DNA from 2 places in the Shewanella submarina genome. Region 1 is predicted to be linked to the other one. Evidence: predicted binding sites of a transcription regulator. Region 1 holds the regulator's gene; the other holds the start of a gene.
What was found. Region 1 encodes MetJ, which represses methionine synthesis genes. Its sites were predicted from a motif close to TAGACGTCTAGACGTCTA; they were not measured.
Positions count from the first base shown of each region.

Region 2: a site for MetJ is predicted at 4,352-4,369, ahead of metE (5-methyltetrahydropteroyltriglutamate--homocysteine S-methyltransferase). Genes of this name have one in related genera too.

Region 1 covers NZ_JBHRTD010000018.1:192,370-200,980, reverse strand. Annotated here, with positions in the region: gene metF (methylenetetrahydrofolate reductase) at 1-820, opposite strand, end outside; gene ACFOE0_RS17990 (bifunctional aspartate kinase/homoserine dehydrogenase II) at 1,018-3,414, opposite strand; gene metB (cystathionine gamma-synthase) at 3,418-4,581, opposite strand; gene metJ (met regulon transcriptional regulator MetJ) at 4,793-5,107, shown strand; gene ACFOE0_RS17975 (hypothetical protein) at 5,192-5,992, opposite strand; gene ACFOE0_RS17970 (response regulator transcription factor) at 6,076-6,609, opposite strand; gene ACFOE0_RS17965 (sensor histidine kinase) at 6,606-7,859, opposite strand; gene ACFOE0_RS17960 (alkaline phosphatase family protein) at 7,998-8,611, shown strand, end outside.
Region 2 covers NZ_JBHRTD010000008.1:6,679-15,289, reverse strand. Annotated here, with positions in the region: gene ACFOE0_RS08145 (VRR-NUC domain-containing protein) at 1-51, shown strand, start outside; gene ACFOE0_RS08140 (GGDEF domain-containing protein) at 82-1,005, opposite strand; gene gloA (lactoylglutathione lyase) at 1,218-1,628, opposite strand; gene metE (5-methyltetrahydropteroyltriglutamate--homocysteine S-methyltransferase) at 2,034-4,322, opposite strand; gene ACFOE0_RS08125 (LysR family transcriptional regulator) at 4,477-5,361, shown strand; gene nth (endonuclease III) at 5,381-6,022, opposite strand; gene ACFOE0_RS08115 (electron transport complex subunit E) at 6,022-6,717, opposite strand; gene rsxG (electron transport complex subunit RsxG) at 6,710-7,348, opposite strand; gene rsxD (electron transport complex subunit RsxD) at 7,365-8,414, opposite strand; gene rsxC (electron transport complex subunit RsxC) at 8,418-8,611, opposite strand, start outside.

The DNA of each region.
Region 1 (8,611 bases):
AGTGGAAATCCTTCACCCCTTCACGGGACAGTACTTTCACCATATCAATGGCCACATTGGCGCCCACCAACTGACGGGTAGAAGGATCATCCTCCAGGCCATCAAACTGCTTGTGCAACCAGGACGGCAGAGACACATTGGTCATGCCCGCGAAGCGCTTAAGCTGGGTAAAGTTGGTCACGGGCAGAATGCCAGGCACTATCTCCACATCAATGCCTGCCGCGACACAGCGGTCACGGAATCTCAGGTAGGACTCCACATCGAAAAAGAACTGAGTGATGGCACGGTTGGCGCCGGCATCTATCTTGCGCTTGAGGTTAATCAGATCCGCCTGAGCATTGGCAGCCTCAGGGTGCACCTCAGGATAAGCCGCCACCGAGATATCGAAATCGGCTACAGATTTCAGCAAACCGACCAGATCAGCCGCAAACCGGGTTGGCTTGAGTGAACCGTCAGGCAAGTCACCACGCAGCGCGACAATACTGCGCACGCCATTTTCCCAGTACTGCTTGGCCAGATCCCGCAGTTCAGCCTCTTCGGCATCCACCAGCGTCAGATGCGGTGCAGCCACCAGGTTGGTTTCATTCTGAATGCGGTCAATCACGCTATGGGTTCTGTCACGGACACCGGAATTGGCACCATAGGTTACCGACACAAACTTGGGATTCAGAGGCTCCAGACGACGAATAGAGCTCCACAGCAGCTTTTCCATTTCCGGAGTCGAAGGAGGAAAGAACTCAAAAGACACGTTGATGCCACCATTGAGCTCCGCCAAGCTCTGGTTCAACGACTGCGAGAATTGTGCGTGATGAAATGCCATGTAACTGTCCTCTGTCCCTCTGATTACGACCAGACGTTTAGGTGTTTAGACGTCTAAATGTCCACATACTAGAACAAGTGAATTTGAAGTCAAGTTAAAACTGCTCACATACCTCTTCAATTTTGCTCACACTGTGCCAGTGAACAGGCAACAAAAAAGAGTGCCGAAGCACTCTTTAATGAAATTCCCTGAGCAGATTACTGCTCCTGCAGCAGATCCCGGCAGATATGAGCCAGATCTGACTGCACGGCAGCGGCTGTCACTTCGCGTCCTGCACCGGGACCACGGATGATCAAAGGGTTGTTCTGGTAGAAAGCTGAACGGATCACAAATACATTGTCCCCCGGCGTCAGGTTGGCATAAGGATGGTCGGTAGCCACCAGCTCCAGTGCGACCCTGGCCTTGAGTTTGCCATCCTGCTGATCCAGCTGAGCCACGTAACGGATGACCTTACCTTCAGCTTTGGCCTCGTCCAGTGCTTCCGCCAGAGGCTGATCCAGCTCATCAATACGACCCAGGAACTCATCCAGAGACACCTGCGCCAGATTGTCCGGCACCAGAGAGTCCAGCTCGATATCCTCCAGTTCCAGTTCAAGGCCAATCTCCCGGGCCAGAATAAGCAGTTTACGCTGCATATCCCGACCTGAAAGATCATCCCTTGGATCCGGCTCGGTAATACCCAGGCCTTTGGCTTCCAGCACCAGCTCACCAAACGGTTTACTGCCATCGTATTGCTCAAACAGCCAGCACAGGGTTCCGGAGAAGATACCGCCAATAGCCTCTACTCTGTCGCCACTGTTATGCAGATCATTCAGTGCATGCTGTACCGGTAGCCCCGCACCACAGCTGGCGTTGTAGCGCCAGAACAGACGACGGAATCCCAACTGACGCTTAAGGTCACGATAGAAAGCCAATGGTCCTGAACCAGCCAGCTTATTAGCGCTGACCATATGGATACCACGGGCAAAAAACTCTGGATAATGCAGAGTCAGCCCCGCACTGGCACTGATGTCCAACGCCACCAGCTCATCGCACTTAAGCGCTCCAAGCTGCTCAAATAACGCCGGATATCCCCAGGGCTGCGCGTTTTGCTCAAACGCCTGCTGCCAGTTATCGACATCTATGCCTTCATCAGAGATCAGCGCCTTACGTGAACTCAACAGCCCCAGCAGTTCAACACTGGCTTCCAACTCACTGTTCAACTGTTTTACCGAACGGCGGAACAGATCAACCCAGGCCTGACCAATATTGCCGGTTCCCAGTAACACCACTCCGATACGTTTGCGTGGCCCGGCGCAGCGACGATGGACTTTCTGGGTCAACAGATTTACCGCTTTTCTGGGCACCAGGGTAACCAGACTCAGTCTGTCCTGATAAACAGGCAAAGTGCCTCTGGAAAGCAGACGGGCAAAGCTGCGACGATAAAGGTTGGCACCACTGCTCACCAGGGCCACCAGCCCGTAATCTTCAGACACTTTGACCTGCTGAACCGCAAAGCTGTCAGACAAACCGGTCAACAGGCTCATGGCCTGCTCAGCCAACTCATGGGTGTAGGCCAGAGACAAGGCATCCTGTCCCTGTTTCCAGTTGGCCAGCGGCGTTACGCCCTGGTTGCTCAACTCATTCAGCAATTCATCTGCACTGCCCGATAGTTTTAAGGAGATAAGCACGACCTGGGGCAGATTGGTAACCACTGGCGCACTGGCCGATGAGGACTGAGGCGCTATCAGGGTAAAGTCGGTGTGAGAGGCATAACTGGAGCGCACCGCCAGACTGACATCGGCATCAAACAAAGGCTGCAGAGTGCGGCTGTGCAGTACAGGCGAGCCCAGACGTGCCAGCCTGTCAGCCTCTTCCAGTGACAGGCTGGAAAGCAAAGTGGCATCATTAATCTTATTGGGGTCGGCGTTAAACACCCCTTCAACATCGGTCCAGATGGTACAGCGTTCAATGCCCGCCAGCGCAGCAATTAAAGTCGCACTGAAGTCAGAACCATTGCGTCCCAGCAGCAAGGTATCACCCACTTCATTGGCACAGATAAAACCTGTGATCACCAGGCGCTCATTGGCGTGATTGACAAGACAAGCCTGAATACGGCTGCGGGATTCCTCTTTGCGGATCTGCGGTACAGCGCCTTCATCGGCGACCAACAAACTGGTGGCATCCACATGACTGGCAGCGACACCCTGCTCTCTCAGCAAAGCCGCCAGCAAACGGGCTGACCAGCGCTCGCCAAAGCTGACCAGTTGATTAACTTCATAGGTATTACGCACCTCAAGCCCAAGCAGGCTGATAAGCTGTGCCTTATCTGTGGAGAGTCGCTCTCTCAGATCTCTGGCAGTATCACTGGACAAGAGTTGTTCAATCAGGTTTTGCTGATAGCTGATCAGCACCTGCAATTCCTCTTGCCATAACTGATTACTGTCTGTCAGCTCCAGTAGCTTGTAGAGGAAGTTAGTGGTTTTACCGGCCGCTGATACCACTACGAGATCATCGCTGTGGCCATGGGTCAGCAGAATATGGGCAACGCGACGATAGCAATCCGCATCTGCCAGACTTGAACCACCAAATTTATGTAAGTGACTGGGTGCCATCGATTATCTCCCTGCTGCGACTGCTGCCAAACCTGCCTGAATATCCGCCAGCAGGTCTTCACCATCTTCTATGCCCACCGACAGGCGGATCAAGGTATCTTTCACGCCCGCTTCCAGTCTCGCCTCCGGCTCCATGGCTCTGTGGGTCATGGTAGCAGGCACAGCTACCAGGCTCTCTACACCGCCAAGGCTTTCAGCCAAAGAGAACAGCTTAAGCTGATTCAGAAAGGCTTCCACTTCTCCGGCGCCGCCCTTGAGTTCAAAACTCACCATGGCACCAAACCCTTGCTGCTGAGCTTTGGCAATCTCATGACCCGGGTGATCAGTCAGTCCGGGGTAATACACCCTGGCCACCACATCACTGGCACACAGGGCATCAACTATCAGCTGGGCATTGCGCTGATGTTCTTTAATCCGCACCGCCAGGGTTCTCACCCCGCGCAGCGTTAAATAGGCATCCATCGCGCCACCGGTTAACCCCAGTGTATTGGCCCACCATACCAAGTCTTCGCCCAGTTGTGGGTCTTTGGCCACAACTGCGCCACCCACGACATCGCTGTGGCCATTGATATATTTGGTGGTGGAGTGAATCACTATATCAGCGCCCAGAGTCAGGGGCTGCTGCAATACCGGAGAAAGGAAGGTGTTATCAACGGCGACTTTGGCGCCAACCGCTCTGGCCTGCTCGCATATGGCTTTAACATCCACAACGCGCAGCAATGGGTTGGATGGGGTTTCCAGCCAGATAAGGGCTGGCTTCTGAGCTATGGCAGACGCCAGTGCATCGGCATCTGTCTGGTCGACAACCAGCAGTTTAAACTGACCTTTTTTGGCCAGGTTGGTAAACAGACGATAACTGCCACCGTAACAGTCATGGGGAACCACCAGTAGATCGTCCTGACCAAGCAGGTTGACCACCAGAGTAATAGCCGCCATACCTGTACTGGTAATCACACCTGTACTGCCCTGCTCCAATGCCGCCAGCGTTTCCCCCAGCACATTTCGGGTAGGGTTGCCGGAGCGGCTGTAATCGAACTCTCTGGGATTGGTATAGCCATCAAAACTGTAATTGGTAGACAGATAGATGGGAGGTACTACGGCCCCGTATTGGGTATCGCTCTCAATTCCTTGCCTGACTGCTTCTGTGGCTACACGACGCTGGGTCATCACTCGCTCCTGCTGGTTTACCTGGCATACTGGATGTCTGGACGTCTAAATTACCCTATTTATTACTTTATGGTCAACAGCCATAAAGCCATTTAGACGTCCAAACATAAAGAATTCTATTTGCATTCATCCCGTTTTCACCGCAATAATTTGACTGTAAAAAGTAAGTGTTTAAAATCAGCAGCGAATTACAGAATCAACAGGTGAGTCAATGACTGAGTGGAACGGCGACTATATCAGCCCCTATGCTGAGCACGGCAAGAAGAATGAACAGGTGAAAAAGATCACTGTATCCATTCCCCTGTCAGTGCTGAAAATATTGACTGATGAGCGCACCCGCCGCCAGGTGAACAACCTGCGTCATGCGACCAACAGTGAACTTTTGTGTGAAGCTTTCCTGCACGCATACACTGGCCAGCCGCTGCCGCATGATGAAGATCTGTCCAAAGACAGACCCGACAGCATCCCTTCTGACGCCAAAAAGCTCATGACTGAAATGGGCATTGAGTGGGAAGAGCTGGAATAAGCCAACTCCTCAAGTGAGTGCCAAAAGCATTACTTGCAACACACCCGGTATGTCCGGGTGTTGTCGTATCTGAGCATAAAGAGTTTAAAAACTGACTGAAGTCCGGAAGATAGCTTCCAGTGCCTGCTCCTGGGTCATGGTCCCGGTAAAATCAAGCAGCACTCTGTCACTCAGCTCAAATCCGGTTCCCAACAAAAACTGGTTCTCTTTATTGGCCGTGTCCTGACGGTACCCCAGGCTCAAGGACCAGCCATTCACAGGCACCAATTCACCACTTAACTGCCAGTAGCGACTGCCGCGCCAGCGCCACTCCTGAGTAATACCATTGCTCCAGTGAGAATCAGGCAAAATCCCCACCAGGTTGTGGCCGCTGATCTCCAGTGCGAAAGCATCAAGCGGCCTGACTGTCATACCCAGGCCCATACCAGCACCCGACTCTGTCTGACCGTCCCAGCCCATCCCTGCGGGAGTGAGTGGCAAATTACGCTGCCAATAGTTGGAGGTCACATCCAGACTCAGTGGGTTTTCCCCCTGCAGTGACCAAAGCCCCATAGACATGCTCAGCTCACTCATATCAAAGGAGCTGGCAACCGGGAATACGCCAATACCTCCGAACTTATCGCCCAGAGAGGAGATTGAGGGTTGATTACCTATCAGATGACGGTAACTGCTGGAGAATAGCTGAAAGTCCAGCTCTGCGGGCAGAGGCTGGGCAATCTGAGTCACCTCTGTCTCCAGAGTTTCAACACTGGACTCGGCCGGAGCACGGCTGATATCGATACTCTCGCCGTCGGCGATGAAGTCTGGCGAGGTGCTGATATCAGGCTCTGCGGACAGTGGGACTGACAGCAGAGCAGCGGGTAAATACAGTAACTTGTTGCGCAAGCTCCACCTCCTTTTGTCCTGTGCACCGAGTCTTGAATTTAAAGCTTAGCCTGATTCCTTTGGCGGGACTGTATTTTTAAGCATCAATCAGTCACAGGCTTTTTCATCAGTTTCCGCTGCAGTGTTCGCCTGTGCATACCCAATTGTCTGGCGGTCGCCGACACATTGCCCTGATTGGCCTGCAGCACCTGTTGCAGGTGCTCCCATTCCAGTCGTTTTGGATTCAGCGGAGCGTCCTCCTCCACCGTTTCCTGAGTTAGCTCAAACTCATCCGGCAGCAGCGCCGACAACAAAGTCTGAGTATCCACCGGCTTGGCAAGGTAGTTATCGGCCCCCGCCCGTATTGCTTCTACCGCGGTAGCAATACTGGCATAACCTGTCAGCAGAACCATGGTCACTTTAGGCAGCAAGTGTCGCAGAGGCGAAATCAGGCTCAGACCATTACTGAACTCAAGCTTCATATCCAGCAAAATATGGCTCGGCAGCAACTTGCGGGCCTGCAACAAAGCGTCGCTGGGATTGTCCACATGATGGCAGTCAAAGCCATGCTTACTCAGGCGGCGGCACAATACTCCGGCCAGCGCATGATCATCTTCAACAATCAAAATCCGCTTCATGCCGCCTCCGCTATCAGAGGCAGCCGAACCTCTGCGACGCTTCCACCCTCTGGATGGTTGCTCAGGGTCAAACATGCCCCAAGACGCTCAAAGCTGGCATGACTGAGCAACAGCGCCATACCCATCCCTTTGGGGCTGGAGATTAAACTTGAACCCAGTTGTGACATCAGCTCACTGTCGATGCCACCACCATAATCCCTGACCCGGACCAACAGTTCCTGCTCATGCCTTTCAAAGGTCACACTGACTTTGGCATCGCCTCTGGACTCCAAAGTCGATGCTGAGGCGTTCTCCACCAGCGCCATCAAAGCCGGAACCAGATTCATATCCATCAGCACTTTAGCGCTGGCGTCATCTGCTGACAAAGCCACCTGCCAATCAAGCTGGGTCGTAGGCATCAACAGCAGAATTTTCTGTCTCAGTTGGTGGGCCAGAGTTCCCGCTGAAGCCTGAGTCACATGCCCCTCACGAATTGAGCGGGTCGCTTCCCGCAGCTCATTGAGTGTGGCCTCACAACGACTTAATGCAGTATCCATCTCTGATAGGGCGACCGGGCAATTGGCTTCCTGAACCTCTTCCAGTAACAATCTCATGCTGGAAAGCGGCGTAGCCAACTGGTGGGCCATCTGAGCTGATGCAGTGCCCAGCGCCAGCAATTGCTCCTGCCGGAGTTGCGACTCACGTAAATAAGCCATCTGTGCATCCTGCTTGCGAATACGGCGGATCAGCAGCGCCACTGTGGTAGTAATCACCAGCGCAGTGAGCACAAAATTGAGCCACATGCCCAGATAGTGAGAGCTCATATCCATGCCGTGACCATGGTGCATCATGTCGCTGACAGGCAGCATCTTCATCATCAGGCTGTATACCAGGGTCGCAGCGACAGCCAGCACCCAGGGCGCCCACAACGGCAAGGTAACTGCGGCCAGCACGATGGGAATTAACAGCAGAGTGACAAAGGCGTTGGTGGCACCACCGGAGAAGGCAAGCCACAAACCCCAGAACAGAATATCCAGCAGTAGAGTAACAAACAGGCTGAGTTCGTGATGGGTCAGTCTGTGGCGCTGCCAAATCAGTAGCGTCAGGGTGACGCCTTCAGCCAGCATGACCCAGGTTAATGCCTCAACCTGCAGGCTCAAACCAAAGGTCTCTGCTCCGAACAATACCAACAGCAATTGCAGAGCGAAGCCCAGCAGGCGCAACAAGGCCAGTTGGTCCGCTTGATTGGTAAGAGGTTTTGTTGTTGTCATTATTTTGCTTCAGGGTTATCAGGGGCACAAATCAGCTCTATTCACGCTCAGCTTATGTGCACTTGTCCGTGACTCCAGTGTAAAAACTTTTCAATACCAAATCACTTGTTTACCCTTAGCTTATCTGTCATCTCCAACATGGATCACCAATTGAACATCGCTTCGCTTCCTTTGGTACTGGCTGGCCCGGTACTGCGTCATTGCGATAATAATCACTTCACACTCTGGTTTGTGACCAGCAGTCCGATGCAACAGCTAACCCTGACTCTGGGCGATAAAGCGTACCAGCTGGGCGAAGCGGATTTGCATTGTGTGCAGCTGGGTAGCAAAGCCTGGCAGTACCTGATCCAGCTGGAGCAGCAGCAATTGCTGCCCGTTAATCTTGAAGTGAGCTATCAACTGAATGACAGCGAACATGGCGATCTGTTTGGCCGCTTAAGCGGACTGACCTATGCCGGCAAGGCACACCCCAATCTGGTTGTGCAGCCCGATGTGCAGAACCTGATGCATGGATCCTGCCGCAACCCACACCACTTCAGCGCCGATGCCCTGGTCGCAGCAGATACCCGAATCGCAGGTGTGCAACCGCAAGAGCGCCCTTCATTGCTGATGATGACGGGTGATCAGGTGTATGTGGACGATATCTGCGGCCCTATGCTGTACGCCATCGGCAAAGTGATTCAGGCGCTTGGCCTGCCGACCGAGAGCTTTGAAGGGGCTGGGCTGAATAATTCCAACCAGATCAGTTACCA
Region 2 (8,611 bases), on a different contig from region 1:
CACTTGTGTTATCTGAGCTGGAATGATGAGTTTGAATCGGTCGGGCACTGAATACGGAGCGTGAGACTGGGTTGTTGGCATTTAAGCCAGTTGAGTGTTCAATGCATCGGCTAATTTGACCCGGTTACGTCCCTGAGACTTGGCCTCATAAAGAGCTTCATCTGCGTGTTTCAGCCAGAACTCAAGTGAATTGCCTTTGCTGAATGCGGCAATCCCTATGCTGCAGGTGACTCTCAAAGGCGGCCAGCGTTGATCGCCCGGCAGGATCATCTGCAACATGGGGTTGGCTAACGCAATCGCCTTGTTGATTTTATAGCCATTAAGCAAGACCAGGAACTCTTCACCCCCATATCGATATACGCGGGTGTCCTCAGGTAGCAGCAGCTTGATATGTTGGGCAAAACTCTGTAACACCAGATCGCCGTAGAGATGACCATAGGTGTCATTAATCGACTTAAAGTGGTCGATATCAATCAGCAGGATAACGCTGCGCTTATCTTTTTGATGAAAATCATCGATGGCTTGCTGCAGATCAGGAATAAGGGCCTTGCGGTTCAGGCAGCCGGTTAACTCGTCGGTTTGGGCAACATCAATCAGCATGGCTTTTTGTTTGGCCACCACACGTGCCAGCAATGCCGCAAAGATCAGATTGTTGAATACCGCAAAGCTGTATCTGGCCCAGACTGGCATTGGCTCTGTAAAGCTTCCGGCATAGAGTGCGACCACACAAAAACAGGCTGTGAATATCAGTGCCTGCAGCCAGGGGAACAGCATGAAGTAGATAAAGCTGATGGGGAAGATATAGATCATCCCCTTATAACCCATGGTGTAGCAGGCGAAGCAGACGGCAAGAGAGGCCACACCCAGGCTAATCTGCTTCATCCTGAGACTGGGTTTGTCCCGCCACTCCAGCCAGGCTGACCAGGCGAGTACCATGGCTGAAAGAGTTAATACTGAAGCGATGCCATAAAGTTCGGAGTAAATTCTGTAGACTGAAAAGCTCAACAGGATAGCTATCGCCACCATATGAGTGGCAATACTGGTATTTTTGGGGAGGTAGAGTGCAGGATTGTCAGCAGGTGATTCGATACTGTCTTCTCCTTTACCGTTTCTGACGCGTCAGTCTCCTTTAAATATGGCAGACGAAAAGGGGTTTACCAGTAACTCCGTTATAAAAACGCAGCTGGCTATCCCAACTGCGCATGCTATAAACCGGTTTATCCCAGGCCTTTTTCTGCGCTGCTCATCTGGATCAGCTCAATCTTGTATCCATCAGGATCTTCGACAAAAGCGATTTCCGTGGTACCACCGGCCACAGGACCCGGTTCGCGGGTGATTTTGCCTCCGGCTGCACGAATCGCATCGCACTGAGCATAGATATCTGCTGCTCCAATGGCGATATGGCCAAAGCCTGTGCCCAGATCATATTCTTCGGTTCCCCAGTTATAGGTCAGTTCAATCACTGCCTGGCCGGTGGACTCTTCACCATAACCAACGAACGCCAGGGTGTACTTATACTCAGGGTTTTCAGATTGACGCAGTAGTTTCATGCCGAGCACCTGGGTGTAAAACGCGATACTGCGCTCCAGATTGCCAACTCGCACCATGGTATGCAGGATTTGTGACATGCTAATTCACTCCTTGTTGATAGTGGCGCGAGTATATCAAAGCCTTTACGGTAATGCCCTGATTGAGCATTGTTTTGTCTTCCGCTGATGTCGTTTCAGCCCTGCAGCTGCCACAAGTACAGCTTTTTCTGAACCAGGTCACAAAATCAGATGTTCATCGTGGGAATCACAATTGCTGCTGGTAATAATGAAGACGCACTATAACAGGGAGTAATGATTGGGCATGGCAACAGAATTGAAAATGGCACTGGGTACCGTAGCTGTAATTGCAGTAATTTTTGCAGCATTTTTCGTGTCAATGTTTTGATTGGAAACCTTCCAGTCTAAAAAACCGCTCACAGGAGCGGTTTTTTGTCTTTGGGGCCTACAGGTATTCAGCCAACTTCCAGCATAATGACTCAGTCATTATGCTGCGGCGCTTTCTTGCTGGCGCAGTTGTTTGGCTGCATCCACCATATTCCTCAACGCGGGTAACACCTCTTCCCAGCGACGGGTTTTCAATCCGCAGTCTGGATTCACCCAGAGTTTGTCTTCGGGCAATCTTTTGGCGGCTTGTTGTAACAGGTCCACCATACTTTCCACTTCAGGAGTGTTGGGCGAGTGAATGTCATATACGCCCGGACCTATCTCGTTGGGATAACTGAAGTCATTAAAGGCATCCAGCAGCTGCATATCTGAACGTGAGGTTTCAATGCTGATGACATCGGCATCCAGTAACGCGATGGATTCGATAATGTCATTAAACTGTGAGTAACACATATGGGTGTGAATTTGAGTGCCATCATCCACCCCATTGGCGCAGAGACGGAACGCATTGACGGTCCAGTTAAGATACTCACTCCACTCAGCTCTGCGCAATGGCAAGCCCTCCCGAAGAGCGGCTTCATCTATCTGGATAATGCCGATACCTGCCTGCTCAAGTTCCGTGACCTCTTCGCGAATGGCGAGGGCTATCTGACGGCAGGTTTCCGACCTGGGTTGATCATCACGCACAAAAGACCAGTTAAGTATAGTGACAGGGCCGGTAAGCATGCCCTTCAGTGGCTTATTTGTCAGGGATTGGGCATAGGTGATCCAATCGACAGTCATTGGCTTGGGCCTTGACACATCACCGTAGATAATCGGTGGCTTCACGCAGCGGGAGCCATAGGACTGCACCCAGCCAAATTGACTGAAGGTAAAGCCGTCGAGCTGCTCACCAAAATACTCAACCATATCGTTGCGTTCAGCTTCACCATGAACCAGCACATCCAGCCCCAGTTGCTCCTGCTTATCAACACAGTCAGCAATGACAGCTTTAATGGCCTGCTCGTATTCAGCCAAAGACAAATGGCCTTGTTTGTAGTTGCGACGCAGCCCACGTATGTCCGATGTTTGTGGGAATGAGCCTATGGTCGTAGTGGGATACAAAGGCAGGTTTAATGCCTGCTTTTGAAGGCGAATTCGTTTATCAAATGTGGATTGGCGCCTCAGGTGCCTATCTGTGACAGTGCTGACAGCCTGTTTGACGTGACCCTTATGCACACGTTCGGAATGGCGTCGTGAGTCAACAGCTTGCTGGTTGGCCTTCAGTTCGCTTGCGACTGCATCCCGTCCTTTGTTGATCGCATCTCCAAGAATCTTCAATTCATCCAGCTTTTGTGTGGCAAACGCCAGCCAGCTTTTGATTTCCGGATCCAGTTGAGTCTCGCTATCCAGGTCCACCGGGACATGCAGTAGTGAACAACTGGGCGCAATCCAAAGACGCTGTTTTAATTCCCGGGCAACAGGCTCCAGCCAATCCAGAATGGCGCTGAGATCAGTTTTCCAGATATTGCGGCCATCAATGACTCCCAGTGACAGTACTTTGTCAGACGGCAAACATGCCAGTATCTGCTTTACTTCACTGTGCCCGCGGACAGCATCCAGATGTAAACCCGCGACCGGCAGTTGGGTGGCCAGCTTGAGGTTTTGCTGCAAAGTGCCAAAGTAGGTGGTCAGCAGAATCCTGATATGGCATTTAGCCAACGCCTGGTAGGCGACATGATAGGCCTGTTGCCATTCGGGTGATAACTCAGTAACCAGTGCTGGCTCGTCAATCTGTACCCATTCCACCCCACAGCGCTCAATATTAATCAGCAACTGTAGATACTGAGGCAGCAGTTTATCCAGTAATGACAGTGGGTCTACCTCATCTTTCGGCTTGCCAAGCAGCAGATAGGTGAGGGGGCCAATCAGCACAGGTTTGGGTGTATAGCCCTGGGATCTTGCCTGGTGGATCTGTTTCAGCAGTGGTTTATCGTTGAGTGAAAACTCAGTCTGTTTGTCGAACTCAGGCACTATGTAGTGGTAGTTGGTATCAAACCACTTGGTCATTTCGGCTGCGCAGGTGTGCTGCTGTTCTTCGTCCTGATGAGAACGCCCCCTGGCGATTCGGAAATAGCGCTGCAGATCAGTATCAGATTCAGACACAAAGCGCTCAGGAATATTGCCAAACATCACTGAGTGGTCCAGCACATGATCATAAAGGGACAAATCGCCAACGGGCTGGAAATCAAGATTGGCCTGTAGCCTGAGGTTTTCTTCAAAACAGGTGTGTGCTTGTTGCTCCAGCACCTGACTGTCGGTGTCGCCTTGCCAGAACTTCTCCAGTGCGAATTTTAATTGCCGTTTGCCGCCAATACGGGGAAAGCCGAGGTTATGTACTGTGGTCATCATCAATCCTTAATCAGTCTGTATAAAATTGGACATTTAGATGGCTAGATGTCTTAATGCATTCTAGTGGCAACTGATTGATGAAAAACAATGATATGTTTGCATCAACTTATGAATGTTGCTCATGGATTGAGGTGGAGTGCAGGAGTCAGGGATGTTAGAGCGAATTCATTTGGAAATACTGACGGCGATAAAGGAGCATGGCACGTTGACCAAAGCCGCAGCGGCGCTATGTTTGTCTCAATCTGCTTTGAGTCACAGCATCAAAAAGCTCGAAGGTATGCTGTCGACCGAGATATGGCAGAAAGAGGGGCGCAATTTGCGTTTAACGGCAGCAGGTGAGCGTATTCTGGCGTTGGCCAATCGGGTGTTGCCACAGTTCTCCCACACTGAGTTATTGCTCAGCCAGATTGCCAAAGGTGAGATGGGCTCGCTGAGAATAGGGATGGAGTGTCACCCCTGTTATCAGTGGTTGCTTAAAGTGATTGCGCCTTATCTGGATAATTGGCCTGAGATAGATATTGATGTCAGACAGGAGTTTCAGTTTGGGGCATTGGGCGCACTGCTGAGTTACGATATCGACCTGCTGATCACGCCTGACCCCCTGTATCACACTAGAATCGAATATATTCCCGTGTTTGACTATGAACACAGGCTGGTGGTGTCCGCTTTACATCCGTTGGCAGCAGCAGAGCAGGTATTACCTGAGCAACTGGCAGATCAGGTGCTGTTCAGTTATCCGGTTGAACCACAGCGTCTGGATATCTTCAGCCAGTTTCTCAGTCCGGCCAAATGCTCGGTCAGGAAACATAAAATTATTAAGACTACGGAAATCATGCTGCAGATGGTTGCAGCCGGTCGGGGAGTATGTGCGCTGCCGGGATGGCTGGTGGAGGAGTATTCAAACTCCATGGCGATTAAAAGCCTGCGGTTTGGTGAGCAGGGGATTGCCAAGCAGATATTTGTCGGGGTTCGCACAGGTGAGCAAAAGATTGAATATCTCAATGACTTTATAGCCCAGGCCTGTGCGACCGGATGATGAATTCAGGAATACCGCATTACTCTTCCGGGTAGACCTTGTCTTTGAACTCACACAAATCTTCAATCATACAGCTTCCACAGCGGGGTTTACGGGCCAGACAGGTATAGCGTCCATGGAGGATAAGCCAGTGGTGAACATCTACCTTAAACTCTTTGGGAACCACCTTTTCCAGCTTCTGCTCTACCGCCACCACATCTTTGCCCATGGCAAACTTGGTACGATTTGAAACCCGGAAAATATGAGTGTCTACGGCAATCGTTGGCCAGCCAAAGGCGGTATTGAGCACAACATTGGCTGTTTTACGGCCCACGCCGGGTAGAGCCTCCAAAGCCTCACGGCTTTCCGGCACTTCGCCCTCGTGTTTATCCAACAGGATGCGGCAGAGCTTATTAACATTTTCAGCCTTGGAGTTGAACAGACCTATGGTCTTGATGTACTCCTTGAGACCATCCACTCCGAGATCCCAGATTGCCTGAGGCGTATTGGCCACAGGGAACAGCTTATCAGTCGCCTTGTTCACACTGACATCGGTTGCCTGAGCCGACAGGGTCACGGCAACCAAGAGTTCGAACGGGCTGGAGAAGTTCAGTTCAGTCTCCGGATGTGGATTGTTTTCCCTTAAACGTTCCAGTATCTGGCGTCTCTTTTCTGCATTCATCAGTTCACCTTGGTGATTCTGGCGCGAGCAATTTCCTGCTGCTCAGCTGTTGGTTGTTTTTCTTGTAGTTTGGTGTCAATTACATTTTTCAATGCAATCAAAAATCCCATTGCGAGGAAGGCACCCGGTGGCAACATTGCCAACAGGAATGATGTATCCACATGCCATACCTGTATGGTCATATTGGCAGCCCAGCTGCCCAGCAACTGATCTGCTCCGGCGAACAGGGTACCCTGACTCAGGATCTCTCTGACAGCACCCAGTACCACCAGGACGGCGGTAAAGCCCAGGCCCATCATCAAGCCATCAAAAGCGGCTTTGGCCGGAGTATTACGGGAGGCAAAGGCTTCTGCGCGACCAATGATGACACAGTTGGTCACAATCAAAGGCAAAAAGATACCCAGCGACAGGTACAGGCCATAGGCGTAGGCATTGATCAGCAATTGAACCGTAGTCACCAGCGCGGCAATGATCATCACAAAGACAGGGATGCGGATCTCTTTGGGGACAAAATCACGCACCAAAGAAACCAGGATATTGGAGAAGATCAGCACCAACATGGTAGCGACGCCCAACCCCAGAGCGTTGGTGACTGTGGCCGTGACGGCCAGCAAGGGACAAAGGCCCAGCAATTGCACCAGCCCCGGGTTGTTTTTCCAAAGTCCCTGCCAGGCGATCTCTCTGTAATTACTCATGGGATACTCCACAGGTCAGCGGCTGACTGAAAATCTGTTGTTTATTGGCATTGAAATACAGCAGGGTGTTTTTCACCGCTTTGACATAGGCTCTTGGGGTGATTGTGGCACCGGTGAACTGGTCAAACTCGCCGCCATCTTTTTTCACGCCCCATTGCTTGTCATTGGCACTCTCAATGGTTTTATGGTTAAAGCCAAGCACCCAGTTGGACTTTTTAAGCTCAATTTTGTCACCCAGCCCGGGTGTTTCTTGGTGATTCAAAGTACGTACGCCCAATACCTCACCTTTGCTGTTGATACCTACAATCAGCTTAATTGCGCCGCTGTAACCATCAGGCGCTATGGTTTCAATCGCGATAGCGACCGGCTTTCCATCTTTGGTAGCAATAAAAGCAGGCATATCCTCTTCTGTACCCAGAGCTTCTTCATCATTCAGCAGGGTGCAGTTATCGGTCAGTACATTGTCATGAATACTGGCGGGAATAATCTGTCCCAGAACCTGTAGTAATTGCTGCTGTTCCTGGGCCTTAATCTGATCACGGGTCAGGTCGTTCACCACAGCAACCAATGCGGTACACAGCAGGGCAAACAAGGCCAGCAGCAAACCGTTTTTAATCATGGATTTTTTCACTTGTTACTCCGTAATCTCAGTTGCCGGATCTGTGGCCATAGGTGCGGGGGCGCACATAATAGTCAATCAGCGGAGCACACAGGTTAGCCAGCAATACGGCAAAGGCCACCGCATCCGGATAACCGCCGTATTGACGGATAACATAAACCAGTACACCGATTAACGCGCCGAATATCAGGCGTCCGCGGTTACTGGTAGCTGCAGTGACAGGATCCGTGGCAATGAAAAAGGCTGCCAGCATGGTGGCGCCGGAAAACAGGTGGAACACAGGTGAACCATGGGTATCAGGGTTCATCATGAAACCAATACCTGAGCAGATGAATAGGGCTGCCAACATACCAGTACTGATTTGCCAGCGGATGGCGCCAAGCTTAAGCATCACCAGACCACCGGCCAGATAGGCCATATTCACCCAGAACCAACCAATACTCAGACCTTCATCAAATAGTGGCTTTGCCAGTACTTCTGTGCTGGTCAGCCCCATGGACAGGCCGGTTTTCATGGTGTCCAGTGGCGTCGCCATAGTGGTGCCATCAATGCCGAGACGGAACAGGTTAATATCACCAGAGCCCGGCAGGAAAATCTGACTGATACTGGCCAGCAGGTCCGGACTGTATTGCGCCGCCGGGGCCGGTGCAACCCAGGTGGTCATCTGTACCGGATAGGCGATCAGCAAAAGTACATATCCAGCCATGGCAGGGTTAAACAGGTTATTACCCAGACCACCATAAAGGTGCTTCACCACCACAATGGCAAACAGGGTACCGATCACAATTACCCACCATGGAGCCAGAGGCGGAATGGCAATACCCAGCAGTAATGCGGTCAGTACGGCGCTGTAATCACCCAGGGCGACACCAACGGCTCGCTTGCGCAGTTTCATCACAGCGGCTTCAGCTACCAGAGCAACGGCGATGGCCAGCAATACCTGAATCAGGCTACCCCAACCAAAGTAAACGCACTGCACCACAAGCCCGGGCAGGGCGCACAGGATGACCCGCTGCATGACTGTAGCGGTTTGACTGTTTTTGGTGACATGGGGTGATGAGGTTATTTTAAACGCCATCTGTTATTCCTTATCTTCGGCATCTTTTGCCGCTTTCTTGGCTTTGGCCTTGGCGATCGCTGCTGCAATACGCGCCTTTTTAATCTCTTCAGCAGACTGCGCTGGCGCCTGTTCACTCTGATCTGAGTCAGGCTTCTGAGGAACCGCTTTGTCAGCAGTGTCGTCAGGCCCGGTAGATATCGCCTCGGGCGTTTCGT